Regions from separate parts of the Methylobacterium sp. WL9 genome, predicted to be linked through region 1. Evidence: predicted binding sites of a transcription regulator. Region 1 holds the regulator's gene; each other region holds the start of a gene.
The links. The regulator LexA, encoded in region 1, represses DNA repair genes until DNA is damaged. The targets are predictions, from matches to a motif close to TGTTCNNNNTGTGTTCNG.

Region 1 (4,265 bases):
CTACGATTTCGCCCGCGATGCCTATTTTCGCGGCATCGGGGCCGTCGGCTCCCTGACCGGCCGGATCGACGTGATCGCTCCGACCGGGCCGTTGCCCTGGCGGCTCCGCCTCGCTGCCGCGATCGACGACGCTCGCAACGCGCTCACCCGACGGATCACCGACGCCAATGGCGGGCAGGCCGGCGCCGTCGCCGCAGCCCTCGTCACCGGCAAGCGCGGGCTGATCTCGCCGCAGACCAACGACGTGCTGCGCGCGGCGGGGATCTATCACGTGGTGTCGATCTCCGGGCTGCACATGGTGCTCGCCGCCGGTGTCGTGTTCTGGCTGGTGCGGGCGATGCTCGCGCTGGTGCCGGTTCTGGCGCTCACCTGGCCGATCAAGAAGATCGCGGCCGGCGCGGCGATGGCCGGCGTCACCGCCTATTGCGCCTTCTCCGGCTGGGACATCGCGGCCGAGCGCTCCTGGATCATGACCCTTGTGATGCTCGGCGCCATCCTGGTCGACCGCCCGGCATTGAGCATGCGCAACCTCGCGCTCGCTGCGATGATCGCGCTGGCTCGCGAGCCCGAGGCCCTGCTCGGCCCGAGCTTTCAGATGTCGTTCGGGGCCGTCGCCGGACTGATCACCTGCGCGCCGCTCATCGATGGACGGCTGTTCTCGGGCGAGCGCCTCGGCTGGTTCGGACGTGCGCTGTCCTTCGTCGCGGCGGCGGTGGTCGGCACGTTGGCGACGACGCTGGTCGCACAGATCGCGACGGCGCCGTTCTCGACCTATCACTTCCAGACCGTTCAGCCGTTCGGGCTCGTCGGCAACGCCCTGACCCTGCCGCTCGTGTCGCTGGTGGTGATGCCGTCCGCGGTGATCGGCATCCTCGCCTACCCCTTTGCCCTCGATCAGCCGGTCTGGTGGCTGATGGGGCAGGCGGTGCGCGGCATGCTCGCGATCTCGACCTGGATCGCCGGATTCGGGCAGGCCAATCTCGTGGTTCCGTCCTATGGCCCTTGGGCGCTCGCATTGCTGGCGGCTGCGCTCCTGTTCGCGACGCTTCTGGTCTCGCGGCTACGTTGGTTGGCTCTGCTGCCAGCCGTCGGGGGACTTGCCCTCGCTGCGACGCCCGCTCGCTACGATGTCTTCATCGATCGCGATGGGGCCGGCGCGGCGGTTCGGGGTGCCGATGGGCGCCTCGCCATCCTCGGCAAGCCGCCGAACTTCGTGCTGGAGCAGTGGCTCAAGGCCGACGGCGATGGGCGCCGGGCCGATCAGGTCGGGCAGGGGGAGGGCGCCCGCTGCGACCGGCTCGGCTGTACGATCCGGCTGGCGGACGGACGGTGGCTGTCCCTCGTCAAGGACCGGCGCGGCCTGTTCGAGGATTGCGCCCGCGCCGCTATTCTGGTGACCCGCCGAGATGCGCCGCCCGGTTGCGCGGCGGGCCTGCTCCTCGACCGGAAATTTCTGGCCGAGCACGGCGCGGCGATGATCCGCCTAGACTCGAGCGGACCGGTTCTGGTCACCGTACGAAAGCCCGGTCCACCGCCGCCCTGGCGTCCGGCGGCTGCCATCAAGCCGCCCGAACCGCCTACGTCCAAACCGGATTTGCCGACGCCCGTTCAGCCATCAGGCTTCGCGAACTACCGGCAGCCGTCACCTACTGAGGACACCGAAGCTTCTGCTGCGGACGCCCCTGCCGAGCCGCTTCAGTAGCGGCGCACGAGACTGACGAGGCGGCCCTGGATCTGGACCCGGTCGGGTCCGAGTACGCGGGTCTCGTAGGCCGGGTTGGCGGCCTCCAGAGCGATTGAGGAGCCGCGGCGGCGCAGGCGCTTCAGGGTCGCCTCCTCGTCGTCGATCAGCGCCACGATGATGTCGCCGGTCTGGGCTGTATCCTGCTTGCGGATCACCACGAGGTCGCCGTCGAGGATGCCGGCCTCGATCATCGAATCGCCGCGCACTTCCAGCGCGTAGTGCTCGCCGCCGGCCAGGAAGTCCGGCGACATCGCGATGGAATGGCTCTGGTTCTGGATAGCGGAGATCGGCGTACCGGCCGCGATCCGGCCCATCACCGGCACCATCACCGAGCGGCCGTCTTCGTCGAAGACCTGTGTCGTCGTCGGCCTCGGCGGAACGGACTTGGACCGCCCACCCTCGACCACGCTCGGTGTGAAACGACGCACTTCGGCCTGTGGCGCGGGCGGCTGCTTGCCCGTGATCGGCTCCGGAATACGGATGATCTCGATGGCGCGCGCCCGATTCGGCAGGCGCCGCAGAAAGCCACGCTCCTCCAGCGCTGTGATCAACCGGTGGATGCCGGATTTGGAGCGCAGATCGAGCGCATCCTTCATCTCGTCGAAGGAGGGGGGAACGCCGCTCTCGCTCATTCTCTGCTGGATGAACTGGAGCAGCTCCAACTGCTTGCGCGTCAACATGAGAGCCACCTAGGAGGGGGCGACCGCCAAGCGCGGAACCGCCGAAACAAACCACGAACACGTTAAGCGTTCTTCAAGTGTTCTGCAAGCGAGAGACAAGCGTGAATTGCGCCATGACGGGCAAAGCTGCGTCTCCTTCGCCGATGGACGTTTCCAGCGGGACACCGTATTGCGCTGCGCAATGGATGCGGAAGCCGACGGTGCGACAGGCCCCGAGGGTGGCCGGCGGATCGCGGTATTGGCCCTCGCGGCGGCTGTCGGCTGCGTTGCGACACCGGCACCGGCCCGTGCGCAAGAGCCGCCGACGATCCTCCCAATCGAACCGAGGGCCGGGACCGAGTGCTTGATCGAAACCCTGAGTGCCCGCCTGCTCGCCGCCCACAGTGCGACCGCCGTCCTCGAGGCCTGGTGCGCCGAGCGCGGCCTCGCCGCCGATCCGCGTCTCACGGCCGTACGGGTTGCAGGCGCGGACAAGCCGCTTTCGGCCGAGCAGCGCGAGCGCCTGGCGATCGGTGCCGACGAGCTGGTGCGCTATCGGCGCGTCCGCTTGACCTGCGGTGGCCACGTCCTGTCCGAGGCCGACAACTGGTACGTGCCGGGCCGGCTGACGCCGGAGATGAATACGATGTTGGAGACCACGCAGGCCCCGTTCGGGCGCGTGGTGCATCCGCTGTCGCCGACGCGGCGCAACCTGTCGCTCAAGATGCTTTGGACGCCGGGCGACGCCGAACTGCCTGGGCCCGAGAACAGGCTGTTCTTCGTCGAGGCCGTGCTCTCGACGGCGGCCGGCATCCCGTTCTGCGAAGTCGCCGAGACCTATACCGGTGCCGTGATGGCACTTGGCGAGCGCTAGGCCGTCCCGTCCAGCGGCTGGTCCTCCTTGGCGAGCCGCAGCAGGTTCTGGCCGTAGGAGGTCTTGGCGAACAGTTCGCCGCGGGCGACGAGCTGGTCGCGGGTGATGAAGTTCTGAAGATAGGCGATCTCCTCCAGGCAGGCGACCTGGAGGCCCTGGCGGTTCTGCAGGGTGCGTACGAACTCCGCCGCTTCCAGCAGGCTGTCATGCGTGCCGGTATCGAGCCAGGCATAGCCGCGGGACATCCGCTCGACGTGGAGCTGGCCGAGATCGAGATAGGCCTGGTTGACGGATGTGATCTCGAGTTCGCCCCGGTCCGAGGGCTTCACTGCGGCGGCGATGTCGAGGACCTGGTTGTCGTAGAAGTACAGGCCCGTGACCGCCCAGGGGGATTCGGGCTTCTTCGGCTTCTCGACGAGACGCAGCGGCCGACCCTCCTTGTCGAGGGTGACGACGCCGTAGGCCTCCGGGTGGTCGACATGGTAGGCGAACACCGTGGCGCCGCCCTGCCGCTCGCGGGCGCGCCGCAGCAGCTCGCTCATGCCGTTGCCGAAGAACAGGTTGTCGCCGAGCACCAGCGCGACGGGATCGCAGCCGACGAACTCGCGGCCGATGACGAAGGCCTGGGCCAGGCCCTCGGGCCGCGGCTGGACCGCATAGGTGAAGCTCACGCCGAACTGCTCGCCGGAGCCGAGCAGGCGCTGGTAGTTGCCGAGATGCTCAGGCGACGAGATCACCAGGATCTCGCGGATGCCGGCCAGCATCAGCACCGAGATCGGGTAGTAGATCATCGGCTTGTCGTAGACCGGCAGCAGCTGCTTGTTGATGGCGAGCGTCGCCGGATGCAGCCGGGTGCCGGAGCCGCCGGCCAGAACGATGCCCTTCATGGCGTAGCCTTTTTCCTATCTGTCAGTGCGCCGGGCCGACGAGGCGGTCGAGGATGTCGTCGAGTGCCTCTTGCCAGGGCCGGGGCGTCAGGCCGTAGGCG
Region 2 (4,265 bases), on a different contig from region 1:
TCGACGTCCTTCAGATTGTTGCCGCGCGCGCCGAAGAGCTTGAGCGCGCCCTTCTTCGCCGTGCGCCGCGCCGTCGGCGTACGAACCGACATCTCGCCGGTCAGGTATTTCGCCGTGAGCGACGCCGGGTTCTTCAGGACCTCGGCGGGCGTGCCCTGCGCGATGATCTGGCCACCATGGATGCCGGCGCCGGGGCCGACATCGACCACGTAGTCCGCCTGCAGGATCGCGTCCTCGTCATGCTCGACGACGATCACCGAGTTGCCGAGGTCGCGCAGCCGCTTCAGCGTCCCGAGCAGCCGTTCGTTGTCGCGCTGGTGCAGGCCGATCGAGGGCTCGTCGAGCACGTAGAGCACACCAGTCAGGCCCGAGCCGATCTGGCTCGCGAGCCTGATGCGCTGGCTCTCGCCGCCGGACAGCGAGCCGGAGCCTCGCGCCAAAGTCAGGTATTCCAGCCCGACATCGACCAGGAAGGTCAGCCGGTCGCGGATCTCCTTGAGGATGCGGACGGCGATCTCGTTCTGCTTGGCCGTCAGCTTCTCGGAGATCTCGGAGAACCAGCGGTGCGCCTCGCGCACCGAAAGCCCGGTGACCTGACCGATGTCCTGCATGTCGATCTTGACCGCGAGCGCCTCCGGCTTCAGCCGCTTGCCGTCGCAGGCCTCGCAGGGCGTGGCGCTCATGTAGCGGCCGATCTCCTCGCGGGACGCGTCGCTCTCGGTCTCCTTATAGCGCCGCTCCAGGTTCGGGATGACGCCCTCGAAGGGCTTGTTGACCGAGTAGGAGCGCAGCCCGTCGTTATAGGCGAAGCGCACCGATTCCTTGGCCGTGCCGTAGAGGATCGCGATCCGCGCCTCCGTCGGCAGCGCGGCCCAGGGCACGGTCGTCTTGAACTCGAAGTGCTTGGCCAGCGCCTCGAGCGTCTGCTCGTAATAGGGCGAGGTCGACTTCGCCCAGGGCGCGACCGCGCCGCGCTTCAGGGTCAGCCCCTCGTCGGAGATCACGAGTTCCGGATCGATCCGCATCTCGTGTCCGATGCCGCCGCAGGTCGGGCAGGCTCCGAACGGGTTGTTGAAGGAGAAGAGCCGGGGCTCGATCTCGGGGATGGTGAAGCCCGAGACGGGGCAAGCGAACCGCGACGAGAACGTTATTTTCTTGGGGGTTTCGCCTTCGGCGGTCTCCGCGAATTCGATGTCCGCGATACCGTCGGCGAGTTCGAGGGCCGTCTCGAAGGAATCGGCCAGACGCGCCTTGATGTCGTCGCGCACCACGATGCGGTCGACCACAACGTCGATGTCGTGCTTGAGCTTCTTGTCGAGCTTCGGCGCGTCGTCGATCGGGTAGTACTCGCCGTCGATGCGCAGGCGCTGGAAGCCCTTCTTCTGGTACTCGGCGATCTCTTTCCGGTACTCGCCTTTCCGGCCTCGCACGACGGGGGCGAGCAGGTAGAGCCGGGTCTTCTCCGGCAGCTCCAGCACCCGGTCGACCATCTGGCTGACGGTCTGGCTCTCGATCGGCAGGCCGGTGGCCGGCGAGTAGGGGATGCCGACGCGCGCCCAGAGCAGGCGCATGTAGTCGTAGATCTCGGTGACGGTACCGACCGTCGAACGCGGGTTCTTCGAGGTGGTCTTCTGTTCGATGGAGATCGCCGGAGAGAGCCCGTCGATCTGGTCGACGTCGGGCTTCGACATCATCTCGAGGAACTGGCGGGCATAGGCCGAGAGCGACTCGACGTAGCGGCGCTGGCCCTCGGCGTAGATCGTGTCGAAGGCGAGCGACGACTTGCCCGAACCCGAGAGCCCCGTGAACACCACGAGACGGTCGCGCGGAATCGTCAGGTCGACGTTCTTGAGATTGTGCTCCCGCGCGCCGCGCACGGAGATGACGCGGGTATCGCGGGCGGCCGGGCCGGCCTGATCGAAGAACCTGTCGAGCTCGGTATCGGACTTCTCGACCGGCTTCGACGGTGCCTTCGCCAAAGCTTTACCCGCAGGCTTGGCCACAGCCTTGCCGGCGGATTTGGGCGCCGACGTCTTGGCTGGCTTGGCGGCTTGTGTGGCTCTGGCCATGCAGGGCTCAGTCTCGCGAGAGGTCGTGACGGCATGCGGACGCTCGAAACGCCGCGCGAAACCCATGTCGTGTCCCGCCGGGACTGGACAAGACCGTTCGGCGTTTCCCTAGCGCCTGGAACGAAAAGAGTACACCGCCGGCCATGGCGGTTCGGCCATGCGGCGGCAATCCGTCCTTCGCCCATATGCGACCGCACCGGCACGCACGCGCTCCGCACGAATCCGCCTTCGCCGACCGCGCCGGTGCGGGTGGCTGCCGAACAAGCGTGACCTTGCCCGTGGCGGGGCAGGGCGCCCTGCGAGACCCTTCGGATCGACCGGCCCCGACGCCGGACGACCCGGAGATGCGTCATGATCCCAAGTCCTTTCCTCATCAAAAGTCCCTCCCTCGCGATCGGAGCCCGTCCGCGGGCAACCCGGTTCGCGCCAGTGCTCATCGGCCTCCTCGCCCTCTTCGCCGGCCCCGGCACGGCCCGTGCCGCGCCGGTCGCGCCCGGCAGCGGCGAACTCGTCCTGCGCGGACCGTCCGATGCCGCCCCGGTCGAGGCGCCGCGCCTGATGACCGACGTGACCGTTGAAGTCAGCGGGCCGACCGCGCGAGCCGTCGTCACCCAGGCCTTCCGCAACACCACCACGGAATGGGTCGAGGGCACCTACGTCTATCCGCTGCCGGAGGATGCGGCGGTCGATGCCATGAAGCTCGTGGTCGGCGACCGCATCATCGTCGCCGACATCCGCGAGCGCGCCCAGGCCCGGCGCGACTACGAGGCAGCGAAGAGCGAGGGCAAGACCGCGGCGCTCACCGAGCAGGAGCGCCCCAACGTCTTCACCAACGCGGTGGCCAATATCGGCCCCGGCGAGACCGTGCTGGTGCGCATCGAATACCAGCAGACGATCCGCCACTCGGGGGACACCTACGCGCTCCGCGTGCCCCTCGTCGTCGCGCCCCGCTACAACCCGGCGCCGCCGATCGTGAACCTCGTCGGCGAAGGCTCGGCTGCAGCAGGCAGCGATCCGGTGCCCGACCGCGCCCGCATCGGCCCGCCCGTGCTCGATCCCGCGAAGCACGCTCCCACCAATCCGGTGACGCTGCACGTCACCCTCAAGGCGGGCTTCGCCCTCGGGGCGATGCGCAGCGACACCCACAAGGTCCGCATCGAGGAGACCGGGCCGGATGCCCGCCGGATCAGCCTCGATGACGGCCCCGTCCCGGCCGACAGCGATTTCGAGCTGACCTGGCGGCCGGCCCCCAGCGAGACGCCCGCCATCGGCCTGTTCCGCGAGCATATCGGCGCGGACGACTACGTTCTCGCCAGCGTGACCCCGCCCGTCGGCCAGCCCGGCCCCCGCCGCCCGCGCGACGTGACCTTCGTCATCGACAATTCCGGCTCGATGGCCGGCGCCTCGATGCGGCAGGCCAAGGCCAGCCTTCTGGCGGCCTTGGATCGCCTCGACGCGGGCGACCGTTTCGATGTCATCCGCTTCGACAATACCATGCAGAGCCTTTTTGCCGGCGCGATGCCGGCCGACGAGAGCCACCTCGCGCAAGCAAAAGCCTTCGTCGCGGGGATCGAGGCCAGCGGCGGCACCGAGATGCTGGCCCCGCTCAAGGCTGCGCTCGCCGATCCGACCCCGGAGGAGAGGACCCGCGTCCGCCAGATCGTCTTCCTCACCGACGGCGCCATCGGCAACGAGAACCAGATCTTCTCTGCGATCAGCGCCGGGCGTGGCCGCTCGCGGCTGTTCATGGTCGGCATCGGCTCGGCCCCGAACGGCCACCTGATGACCCATGCCGCCGAACTCGGGCGCGGCAGCTACACCAACATCGGCACCATCGATCAGGTCGCCGAGCGCACCCGCGCGCTGTTCGCCAAGCTCGAAAGCCCGGTCGTCACCGACCTCGTCGCGACCTTTTCCGAGCACGGCGCCGACGTGACGCCCGACCTGCTGCCCGACCTCTACCGCGGCGAGCCGCTGATGCTCTCGGCAAAACTCGCCAAGGCCGGCGGCACGCTGACCCTCAGCGGACGCATCGGCGACACGCCTTGGCGGCAGAGTCTCGATCTCGCGACTGCGCCCGAGGGCGCCGGCATCTCGAAGGCCTGGGCGCGCGCCAAGATCGGCGACGCCGAGACCGCGCGCATCACTGGCAAGCTCACGCCCGACACCGCGGATTCGGCGATCCTGAAGCTCGCC
Region 3 (4,265 bases), on a different contig from region 1:
GACGAGGCGAGCGGATCCCTCGGCTTCCGGGATCATGGCGCGGAGTTCACCCGGGCTGTGCGGCCTCGCCGCATCGGCCGGGTCGAGAAGCTTGAAGACGATGCGGGCATCCGCCTCGAAGCGGGGCTGGCGGTCGCCGCCCCCCGAGATCTTCACGGTCGCGCCGTCGGCCGCGATCTTGGTGCTGGCGAGGCGGAACGGGACGCCGCCGCTGACGCCATCCATCTGCCACGGACCGGCCAGCGACGGCGCCTTGAGGCGCAGGCCCTCGGCTGCGAATTGGTCGGTGCGGCCGGTGGACGGCACAAGCGTCGTCACGAGCGCCTGCTGGATGCGCAGGTCGTCGATGACGAGGTCGCGGGCGCCGATCGCCTCGCGGAGGCTGCCGGGCAGCATGACCGCGTCGCCGTCGGTCACCGGCAGCCTGAGCTCGGCTCGGCCGATCCGCGTCTCGGTGAAGCGCAGCTCGCCCTTGAGCAGCGGGGCCAGCGCCAGCTCCGCCTTAACGAACCTGAGGTCGAGCGAGGGCTTCTCGGAGCCGTCGCCGAGTTGCAGCCGTTCGAGGCGCAGGCGTGGATAGGGAAGGAAGCGGACCTCGATGCGGCCGTCGCTATGCGCGGGCAGGTCCAGCGACGAACCGATCGCCCGGTCGATGAACGCGCGATGCCCCGTCCAGTCGACGAAGGGCGGTGCGGCGAGCGCCGCGACGAGGATCAGGATGACGGCGGCCGCGAGCGCGGTCAGGGTGTCACGCACGGTTCGTGTGTCCGCTCCCGCCGCCTCCGTGTGCGGACGGCTTCAGGACGTGCGGTGCAGCCGCACGGCCCTGTCGCGCCTTAACACGGCGCGGCGGTGGCTGCCTGTGTCTTCGCGGAGTCAGCGGCGGCGGCGGCGCGGGATGTAGCCCTGAGAACCGACGCTGGAGTTGTTATAGAGCTGGTTGCTCCGGTTCTGGGCGTTCGCCTCGTTGCGGTTGAAGGTCTGCTGCTGCTGCAGGCCGCGGAAGGAATTCTGCTGCTGGAACGACTGGTTCGCGGCATTCGAGGAGCCGACGTCGCCCGAGAGCTGCGCGCTGGCGTGGATAGTCGTGGCATGCACCAGGATCGATGACAGGACGAGCGACAGGGCGCGCATGGCGGCGGCTCCGATGGTGGCCGGGGATGATAGTGGGCTTTCCGAAAGGACGCATGGAGCCCTTTTCGAGTTCCCGTCCGGGCCTCGACGGCGTTCGCGTTTTGGTCCAGGGATGCCCGGATGAAGTACCAGCCTGACGAGTCGGGCGGCGACGCCCCCGAGCAGCCCGCGTCCCTCTCGATCGCCGCCCGCGCCATGGCCTCCCTGAGGCCGGAGGCGGCCGCCTACAGTTCCGGCCTGAACCCCGAGCAGCGCCGCGCCGTCGAGGCGACGGAGGGTCCGGTCCTCGTGCTCGCGGGCGCCGGCACCGGCAAGACCCGCGTCCTGACGACGCGGATCGCCCACCTCATCGCCACCGGCAAGGCGCGGCCCTACGACATTCTTTCGGTGACCTTCACCAACAAGGCCGCCCGCGAGATGAAGCACCGCATCGGTGCGCTGATCGGCCCGGCCGGCGAGGGCATGCCCTGGCTCGGCACCTTCCACGCCATCGGCACCAAGATCCTGCGCCGCCACGCCGAACTGGTCGGGCTGAAATCCGACTTCACCATCCTCGGCATGGACGACCAGCTTCGCCTGATGAAGCAGGTCATCCTCGACCAGAACATCGACGAGAAGCGCTGGCCGGCCCGCGCGCTCGGCAGCGTCATCGACGGCTGGAAGAACCGCGGGCTGCTCCCCGAGCAGGTGCCGCCGGGCGAGGCCCAGGCCTTCGCCTTCGGCAAGGGCGGCGCGCTCTACTCCGCCTACCAGGCCCGCCTCGCCACCCTCAACGCCGCCGATTTCGGCGACCTTTTGTTGCTTTGCCTCAAGCTCTGGCGGGAAAATCCGGACGTCCTGGAAAATTACCAGAACCGGTTCCGCTACATCCTGGTGGACGAGTACCAGGATACCAACGTCGCCCAGTACCTCTGGCTCAGGCTGCTCGCGCAGCTGCGAAAGAACGTCTGCTGCGTCGGCGACGACGACCAGTCGATCTACGGCTGGCGCGGCGCCGAGGTCGACAACATCCTGCGCTTCGAGCACGACTTTCCCGGTGCAGTCGTGGTGCGACTGGAGCGCAACTACCGCTCCACCGGCCACATCCTCGCCGCCGCCTCCGGCTTGATCGCCAAGAACGAGAGCCGGCTCGGCAAGACTCTTCGGACGGAAGCCGAGCCCGGCGAGCAGGTCACCGTCACCGGCGCCTGGGATTCGGAGGAGGAGGCGCGGGGCCTCGGCGAGGAAATCGAGCAGCTCCAACGCAAGCAGCACCCGCTCTCCGAGATCGCCGTGCTGGTGAGGATTTCGGCCCAGATGCGCGAGATCGAGGACCGTTTCGTCCAGCTCGGCCTGCCCTACCGCGTCATCGGCGGCCCGCGCTTCTACGAGCGCGCAGAGATCCGCGACGCGCTGGCCTATCTCCGCATCACTGCGAACCCGGCCGACGACCTCGCGTTCGAGCGCATCTTCAACACCCCGAAGCGCGGCCTCGGCGACGCGACCCTGCAGGTGCTCCACGCCTATTCCCGCGCCGAGCGCATCCCGATCCTCGCGGCATCGCGAAAAATCATCGAGACCGACGAGCTGAAGCCGCGTGCCCGCACGATGCTGCGCGGCCTCGTCGAGAGCTTTACCCGCTGGGCGCGCCTCGTCGGCACGCAGCCGCATTCCGAGGTGGCGCAGACCATCCTAGAAGAATCGGGCTACACCGACATGTGGAAGAAGGACCGCTCGGCCGACGCAGCCGGGCGGCTCGAGAACCTCAAGGAATTCGTCCGCTCGATGGAGGAATTCCCGGATCTCGGCGCCTTCCTCGAACACGTCTCCCTCGTCATGGAGGCGAGTGAGACGGAAGGCGCGGACCGCGTCTCGCTGATGACGCTGCATGCCGCCAAGGGCCTGGAATTCGACACCGTGTTTCTGCCGGGCTGGGAGGACGGCTTGTTCCCCAACCAGCGAGCCCTGGACGAGAGCGGTCGTGCCGGCCTCGAAGAGGAGCGCCGGCTCGCTCATGTCGGCCTGACGCGCGCCCGCAAGCGCGCGAAGCTCAGCTTTGCCGTGAATCGGCGCATCCACGGGATGTGGAATTCCACCATCCCCTCGCGCTTCATCGACGAGCTACCGCCCGGCGCCGTCGAGGTGCTCGACGCGCCCGCCCATTTCCAGGCCGGTGCCTCGCGCTTCGACCGCAACCCGACGCCGTTCGGCTCGTCCTACGGCACGCCGGGTTGGCAGCGGGCGCAGGCCAATTCCGGCGGAGGCAATTTCGGTGCGTCGCGCGGTCCAAGCGGCCGTTCGGGCGGCCCGCGCCAGATCGAGGGCGAATTGGTGGCGAAATCGACGGGCTCGGCCTCGTCCTTCCAAGAGCAGATGCGGGTCTTCCACACCAAGTTCGGCCCCGGAACCGTCGCCGCCGTCGACGGCAACAAGCTCACCGTTGACTTCGACAAGGCCGGCCGCAAAATGGTGCTCGACAGCTTCGTCCAACCCGGATGAGGCGTCGCTCCGGGCTCCTTCGAGCCCGGACGGTGCCGCCCCTGCGTGGGCGAGCGAGGGCGATGGTGTTGGCGGTCTCTCCGTCAGTCCGGTCCACCTCAGGTGCCGCCCCGGCGCCTCCCTTCCTGCCCCTTCGAACGCTCCCATCGAATAGCGCGGGCCATCCCTCTCCCCGCACGCGGGGAGAGGGCCGAATGCACCGTGTCGTGCATTCGGCAAGCGGAGACGAAGCCGAAGCGAAGGTGAGGGGGCGGCTCAGAACGAGACTCCTCCGGCGGCGACGCCTCACCTTCGGCTGTCGCCTTGCTGCGCCGACGACAAGGTCGTCGCGGCCCTCTTCCCGCAAGTGGGGCGAGGGGATGCTCTCGCCCCTCATCGCTCGTTCGCAATCGTCCCACGAGTCACACGCGCGTCGCGGGCGTCTGCGATGGCCGTTGCGCGGCGGACACGTTCCACAGGTCTCGTGCGGAGCGCGGGAACTGTCGGGAGGGGTTTGGCTTTGCTCTTGCAATATTTCGCGTACGATCGCAGCGGAAGGAGCTCGGCAGTGTAAGTTCTGACAGGTTGAAAGATTTCCAGTCTCGCGACATCAAGGTCCAGGTGGAGTGTTGATCGATGAAAAGACGACGCGCACGGCTTGAACTGGTTGACGA
Region 4 (4,265 bases), on a different contig from region 1:
GCGTGCCGCGCCGGGCGACTTCCTCTGCGATCCGGGCCATGGCGCCCGAAAAATTCTTGTCCGGGCCGGCCCAGCGGGCCGAAAAGATCCCCGGAGCGCCGTCGAGCGCTTCGACGCAGAGGCCGGAATCGTCGGCGAAGGCCGGCAGGCCCGAGGCTTGAGCCGCCGCATGCGCCTTGATGGCCGCGTTCTCCGCGAACATCGTGCCGGGCTCGTCGGGCTCGGGCAGGTTCAGCTCGCCGGCCGAGACCGCCGCAATACCGAAGGGCGCGAGCAGCTCGCGCATCTCCACGAGCTTGCCGGCATTGTGGGTCGCGATGACGACGCGGCCCGCTAGGAGGCGCGGCGTGCTCACGCGATGGTCTGCTTCTGTAGGGCGACGAGCTCCGAGATGCCGCCGCGGGCGAGACGGAGCAGTTCCAGGAACTGCTCTTCGGAAAACGGCTCCTGCTCCGCGGTGCCCTGCACCTCGACGATGCCGCCCTTGCCGGTCATCACGAAGTTCGCATCGGTGTCGGCGGCCGAGTCCTCCACGTATTCGAGGTCGAGCACCGGGGTGCCCTTGTAGATGCCGCAGGAGACGGCGGCGACGTGATCGCGCAGGGGGTCTACCGAGATGATCGAACGGGCGCGCATCCACGAAAAGCACTCGTGCAGGGCGACCCAGGCGCCGGTGATGGCGGCTGTGCGGGTGCCGCCATCGGCCTGCAGCACGTCGCAATCGATCGAAATCTGCTTCTCGCCGATCGCGGGGAGGTTCGTCACGGCGCGCAAGCTACGGCCGATCAGGCGCTGGATTTCCTGCGTACGGCCGGAAGGCTTGCCGGAATTCACCTCGCGGCGGGTGCGCTCGTGCGTGGCGCGCGGCAGCATGGAATATTCGGCCGTGATCCAGCCTTTGCCGGAGCCGCGCAGCCAGGGCGGACCGCGCTCTTCGAGGGAGGCCGTGCAGAGCACCTTGGTCTCGCCGAAGGTGACGAGACAGGAGCCTTCCGCATAGCGGGCGACGGCCCGCTCGAGCGTGACCTTGCGCATCGCGTCCGGAGCGCGCTTCGAAGGCCGCATCCTCGTCTCCCATGCCGTGTGATGAGGCCGGGCTCTTAGGCTCCCCCGCCGCGGGCGGCAACCCGCGACGGAGGATGGCTACCAGACCGGCCTAGAACGGGATGTCGTCGTCGAGATCGTAGCTCGGGCGGCCGCCGCCCGAGCTGCTGCCGCTGCCACCACCGCCGGCCGGCTTGCGGTCGCCGCCGCCACCGGAAGAACGGCCTCCGCCGTAATCGCCGCCCCCGCCGGAACGGCCACCACCGCCGCCGCCGTAATCGCCGCCGCGGCTGATCTGGCCGCCGCCATCGTCATCGCTGCCGGCGAAGTCGCCGCCGCCGCCGGCACGGCCGTCGAGCAGGGTTATCTCACCGCGGAAACGCTGCAGCACCACCTCGGTGGTGTACTTCTCGACGCCTGACTGGTCGGTCCATTTGCGGGTCTGGAGCTGACCCTCGATGTACACCTTCGAGCCCTTGCGCAGGTACTGCTCGGCGACGCGGGCGAGGTTCTCGTTGTAGATCACGACCGAGTGCCACTCGGTCTTCTCCTTGCGCTCGCCGCTCGCCTTGTCCTTCCAGGATTCCGAGGTCGCGAGCCGGAGGTTCACCACCGGATCGCCCGAGGCCAGCCGGCGCGTTTCGGGATCGCGCCCGAGATTGCCCACCAGGATCACCTTGTTGACGCTGCCCGCCATGCCTCTCTCCTACCGTCCGATCTCACGAGGGCCGTTCGCCCGGCCGAACTCATGGCGGGCGAAGCGAGCCGCGGCAACCCGGTCGCGGCGTTTGTACCCGTCAACCACAGCCGATGTTTGTTCTATATTTGTTCGATCTCCGTCGCAAGCGAACCGCCTGATCTATCCACCGGCGACAATGGTCTTCGCGGGGCGATCCTGTTAGCTGTCGATCCCTGTCGGATCGGGGGGCGAGCGGGTTGCGCCGGTCCTGCGAAATGACTAATTAACCACTTGAAATCACACGGTCTTCTCTAAACGCCGCGAGCACCTTCCGAAGGTGCAGGATCGAATGGCCGGGCCCCCTGCCCCGCCGCTTCGGAAGCCGACACCTCGATAGACGGACACAAGAGCTTGGCAGACAACGACAAGTCCGGCGCGGGCGATCCTCCGACGCCGCCGGCCAACGACATCAAGCCGGTCTCGATCACCGACGAGATGCGCCGCTCCTACCTGGATTACGCGATGAGCGTGATCGTGAGCCGGGCGCTGCCGGATGCGCGCGACGGGCTCAAGCCGGTGCATCGGCGCATCCTCTACTCGGCCTACGAGAGCGGCTTCCTGCCCGAGCGGCGCTACGTGAAATCGGCCCGCATCGTCGGCGACGTGATCGGTCAGTACCATCCGCACGGCGACCAATCGATCTACGACGCCTTGGTCCGCATGGCCCAAGAGTTCTCGATGCGCCTGATGCTCATCGACGGGCAGGGCAATTTCGGCTCGGTCGACGGCGATCCGCCGGCGGCGATGCGCTACACCGAATCGCGGCTGGCCAAGCCTGCGATGTCGCTGCTCGCCGACATCGACAAGAACACCGTCAACTTCCAGTCGAACTACGACGACACCCGCGAAGAGCCGACGGTCCTTCCGGCGCGCTTCCCGAACCTGCTCGTCAACGGCGCCGGCGGCATCGCCGTCGGCATGGCGACCAACATTCCGCCGCACAATCTCGGCGAACTGATCGACGCCTGCTTCGCCCTGATGGACGATCCGGGCATGACGATCGAGGCGTTGACCGAGATCGTGCCCGGACCCGATTTCCCCACCGGCGGCTCGATCCTCGGCCGGGCCGGCACGCGGCAGGCCTACGCCACCGGTCGCGGCTCAATCATCATGCGGGCGAAGTCGCAGGTCGAGGAGCTGCGCAAGGAGCGCGAGGCTCTGATCTTCACCGAGATCCCGTATCAGGTGAACAAGGCGACGCTGATCGAGAAGATCGCGGAGCTGGTGAAGGAGAAGCGGATCGAGGGCATCTCCGATCTGCGCGACGAATCCGACCGCGACGGCATGCGCATCGTGGTCGAGATCAAGCGCGACGCGATGGCCGAGGTGGTGCTGAACCAGCTCTATCGGTTCACGCCGCTGCAGAGCTCCTTCGGCGCCAACATGGTCGCGCTGAACGGCGGCCGCCCCGAGCTGATGAACCTGAAGGACCTCCTCACCGCCTTCATCGATTTTCGCGAAGAGGTCGTCTCCAGGCGGACGAAGTTCCTTCTCAACAAGGCCCGCGAGCGCGCCCACGTCCTGTGCGGCCTCGCCATCGCCGTCGCCAACATCGACGAGGTTATCCGCCTGATCCGGACCTCGCCGGATCCGAACACGGCGCGCGAAGCCCTGATGGGCCGCGACTGGCCGGCCTTCGACATCGCCCCGCTGATCGCGCTGGTCGACGACCCGCGCCATCGCGTGAAGGAAGACGGCAGCTACCGGCTCTCCGAGGTCCAGGCCCGCGCCATCCTCGATCTGCGCCTGCAGCGCCTCACGGCTCTCGGCCGCGACGAGATCGGCGACGAGTTGAAGAAGCTGGCCGAAGAGATCGCCGACTACCTCGACATCCTGCGCTCGCGCGCCCGGATTCAGGCCATCGTCAAGACCGAGCTTGCGGAGGTCAAAGAGGCCTTCGCCACGCCGCGCAAGACCGTCATCCTCGACTACGATTCGAACGTCGACGACGAGGACCTGATCCAGCGCGAGGACATGGTCGTCACCGTGTCCCATGCCGGCTACGTCAAGCGCGTGCCGCTCTCGACCTATCGGGCTCAGCGCCGCGGCGGCAAAGGCCGCACCGGTATGTCGACCCGCGACGAGGATTTCGTCACCCGGCTGTTCGTGGCCAACACCCACACGCCGGTGCTGTTCTTCTCCGACCAGGGGCAGGCCTACAAGGAGAAGGTCTGGCGCCTGCCGGTGGCCGCGCCGAACGCCAAGGGCAAGGCCCTCGTCAACATCCTGCAGCTGCAGAACGAGGGTGAGCGCATCACCACGATCATGCCGCTACCGGAGGACGAGGCCTCCTGGGAGACGCTCGACGTGATGTTCGCGACCGCCAGCGGCAACGTCCGGCGCAACAAGCTGTCCGACTTCGTGGTGGTGAACCGCAACGGCAAGATCGCCATGAAGCTCGATGAGGGCGACCACATCGTCCATGTCGAGATCTGCCGCGCCGACCAGAACGTGCTGCTGACGACTGCCAACGGCCAGTGCA

Region 2: a site for LexA is predicted at 2,186-2,203, ahead of uvrA (excinuclease ABC subunit UvrA). Genes of this name have one in related genera too.
Region 3: a site for LexA is predicted at 1,226-1,243, ahead of FV217_RS05730 (UvrD-helicase domain-containing protein). Genes of this name have one in related genera too.
Region 4: a site for LexA is predicted at 1,860-1,877, ahead of ssb (single-stranded DNA-binding protein). Genes of this name have one in related genera too.

What each region holds. Positions count from the first base shown of each region.
Region 1 is NZ_VRVE01000003.1:99,351-103,615, forward strand. It holds gene FV217_RS02315 (ComEC/Rec2 family competence protein) at 1-1,702, shown strand, start outside; gene lexA (transcriptional repressor LexA) at 1,696-2,424, opposite strand; gene FV217_RS02325 (hypothetical protein) at 2,732-3,277, shown strand; gene rfbA (glucose-1-phosphate thymidylyltransferase RfbA) at 3,274-4,164, opposite strand; gene rfbD (dTDP-4-dehydrorhamnose reductase) at 4,187-4,265, opposite strand, start outside.
Region 2 is NZ_VRVE01000038.1:29,652-33,916, forward strand. It holds gene uvrA (excinuclease ABC subunit UvrA) at 1-2,069, opposite strand, end outside; gene FV217_RS12700 (marine proteobacterial sortase target protein) at 2,499-4,265, shown strand, end outside.
Region 3 is NZ_VRVE01000009.1:21,423-25,687, forward strand. It holds gene FV217_RS05720 (AsmA family protein) at 1-756, opposite strand, end outside; gene FV217_RS05725 (hypothetical protein) at 877-1,134, opposite strand; gene FV217_RS05730 (UvrD-helicase domain-containing protein) at 1,255-3,612, shown strand; gene FV217_RS05740 (PhoH family protein) at 4,228-4,265, shown strand, end outside.
Region 4 is NZ_VRVE01000008.1:29,805-34,069, forward strand. It holds gene rdgB (RdgB/HAM1 family non-canonical purine NTP pyrophosphatase) at 1-355, opposite strand, end outside; gene rph (ribonuclease PH) at 352-1,065, opposite strand; gene ssb (single-stranded DNA-binding protein) at 1,157-1,741, opposite strand; gene gyrA (DNA gyrase subunit A) at 2,135-4,265, shown strand, end outside.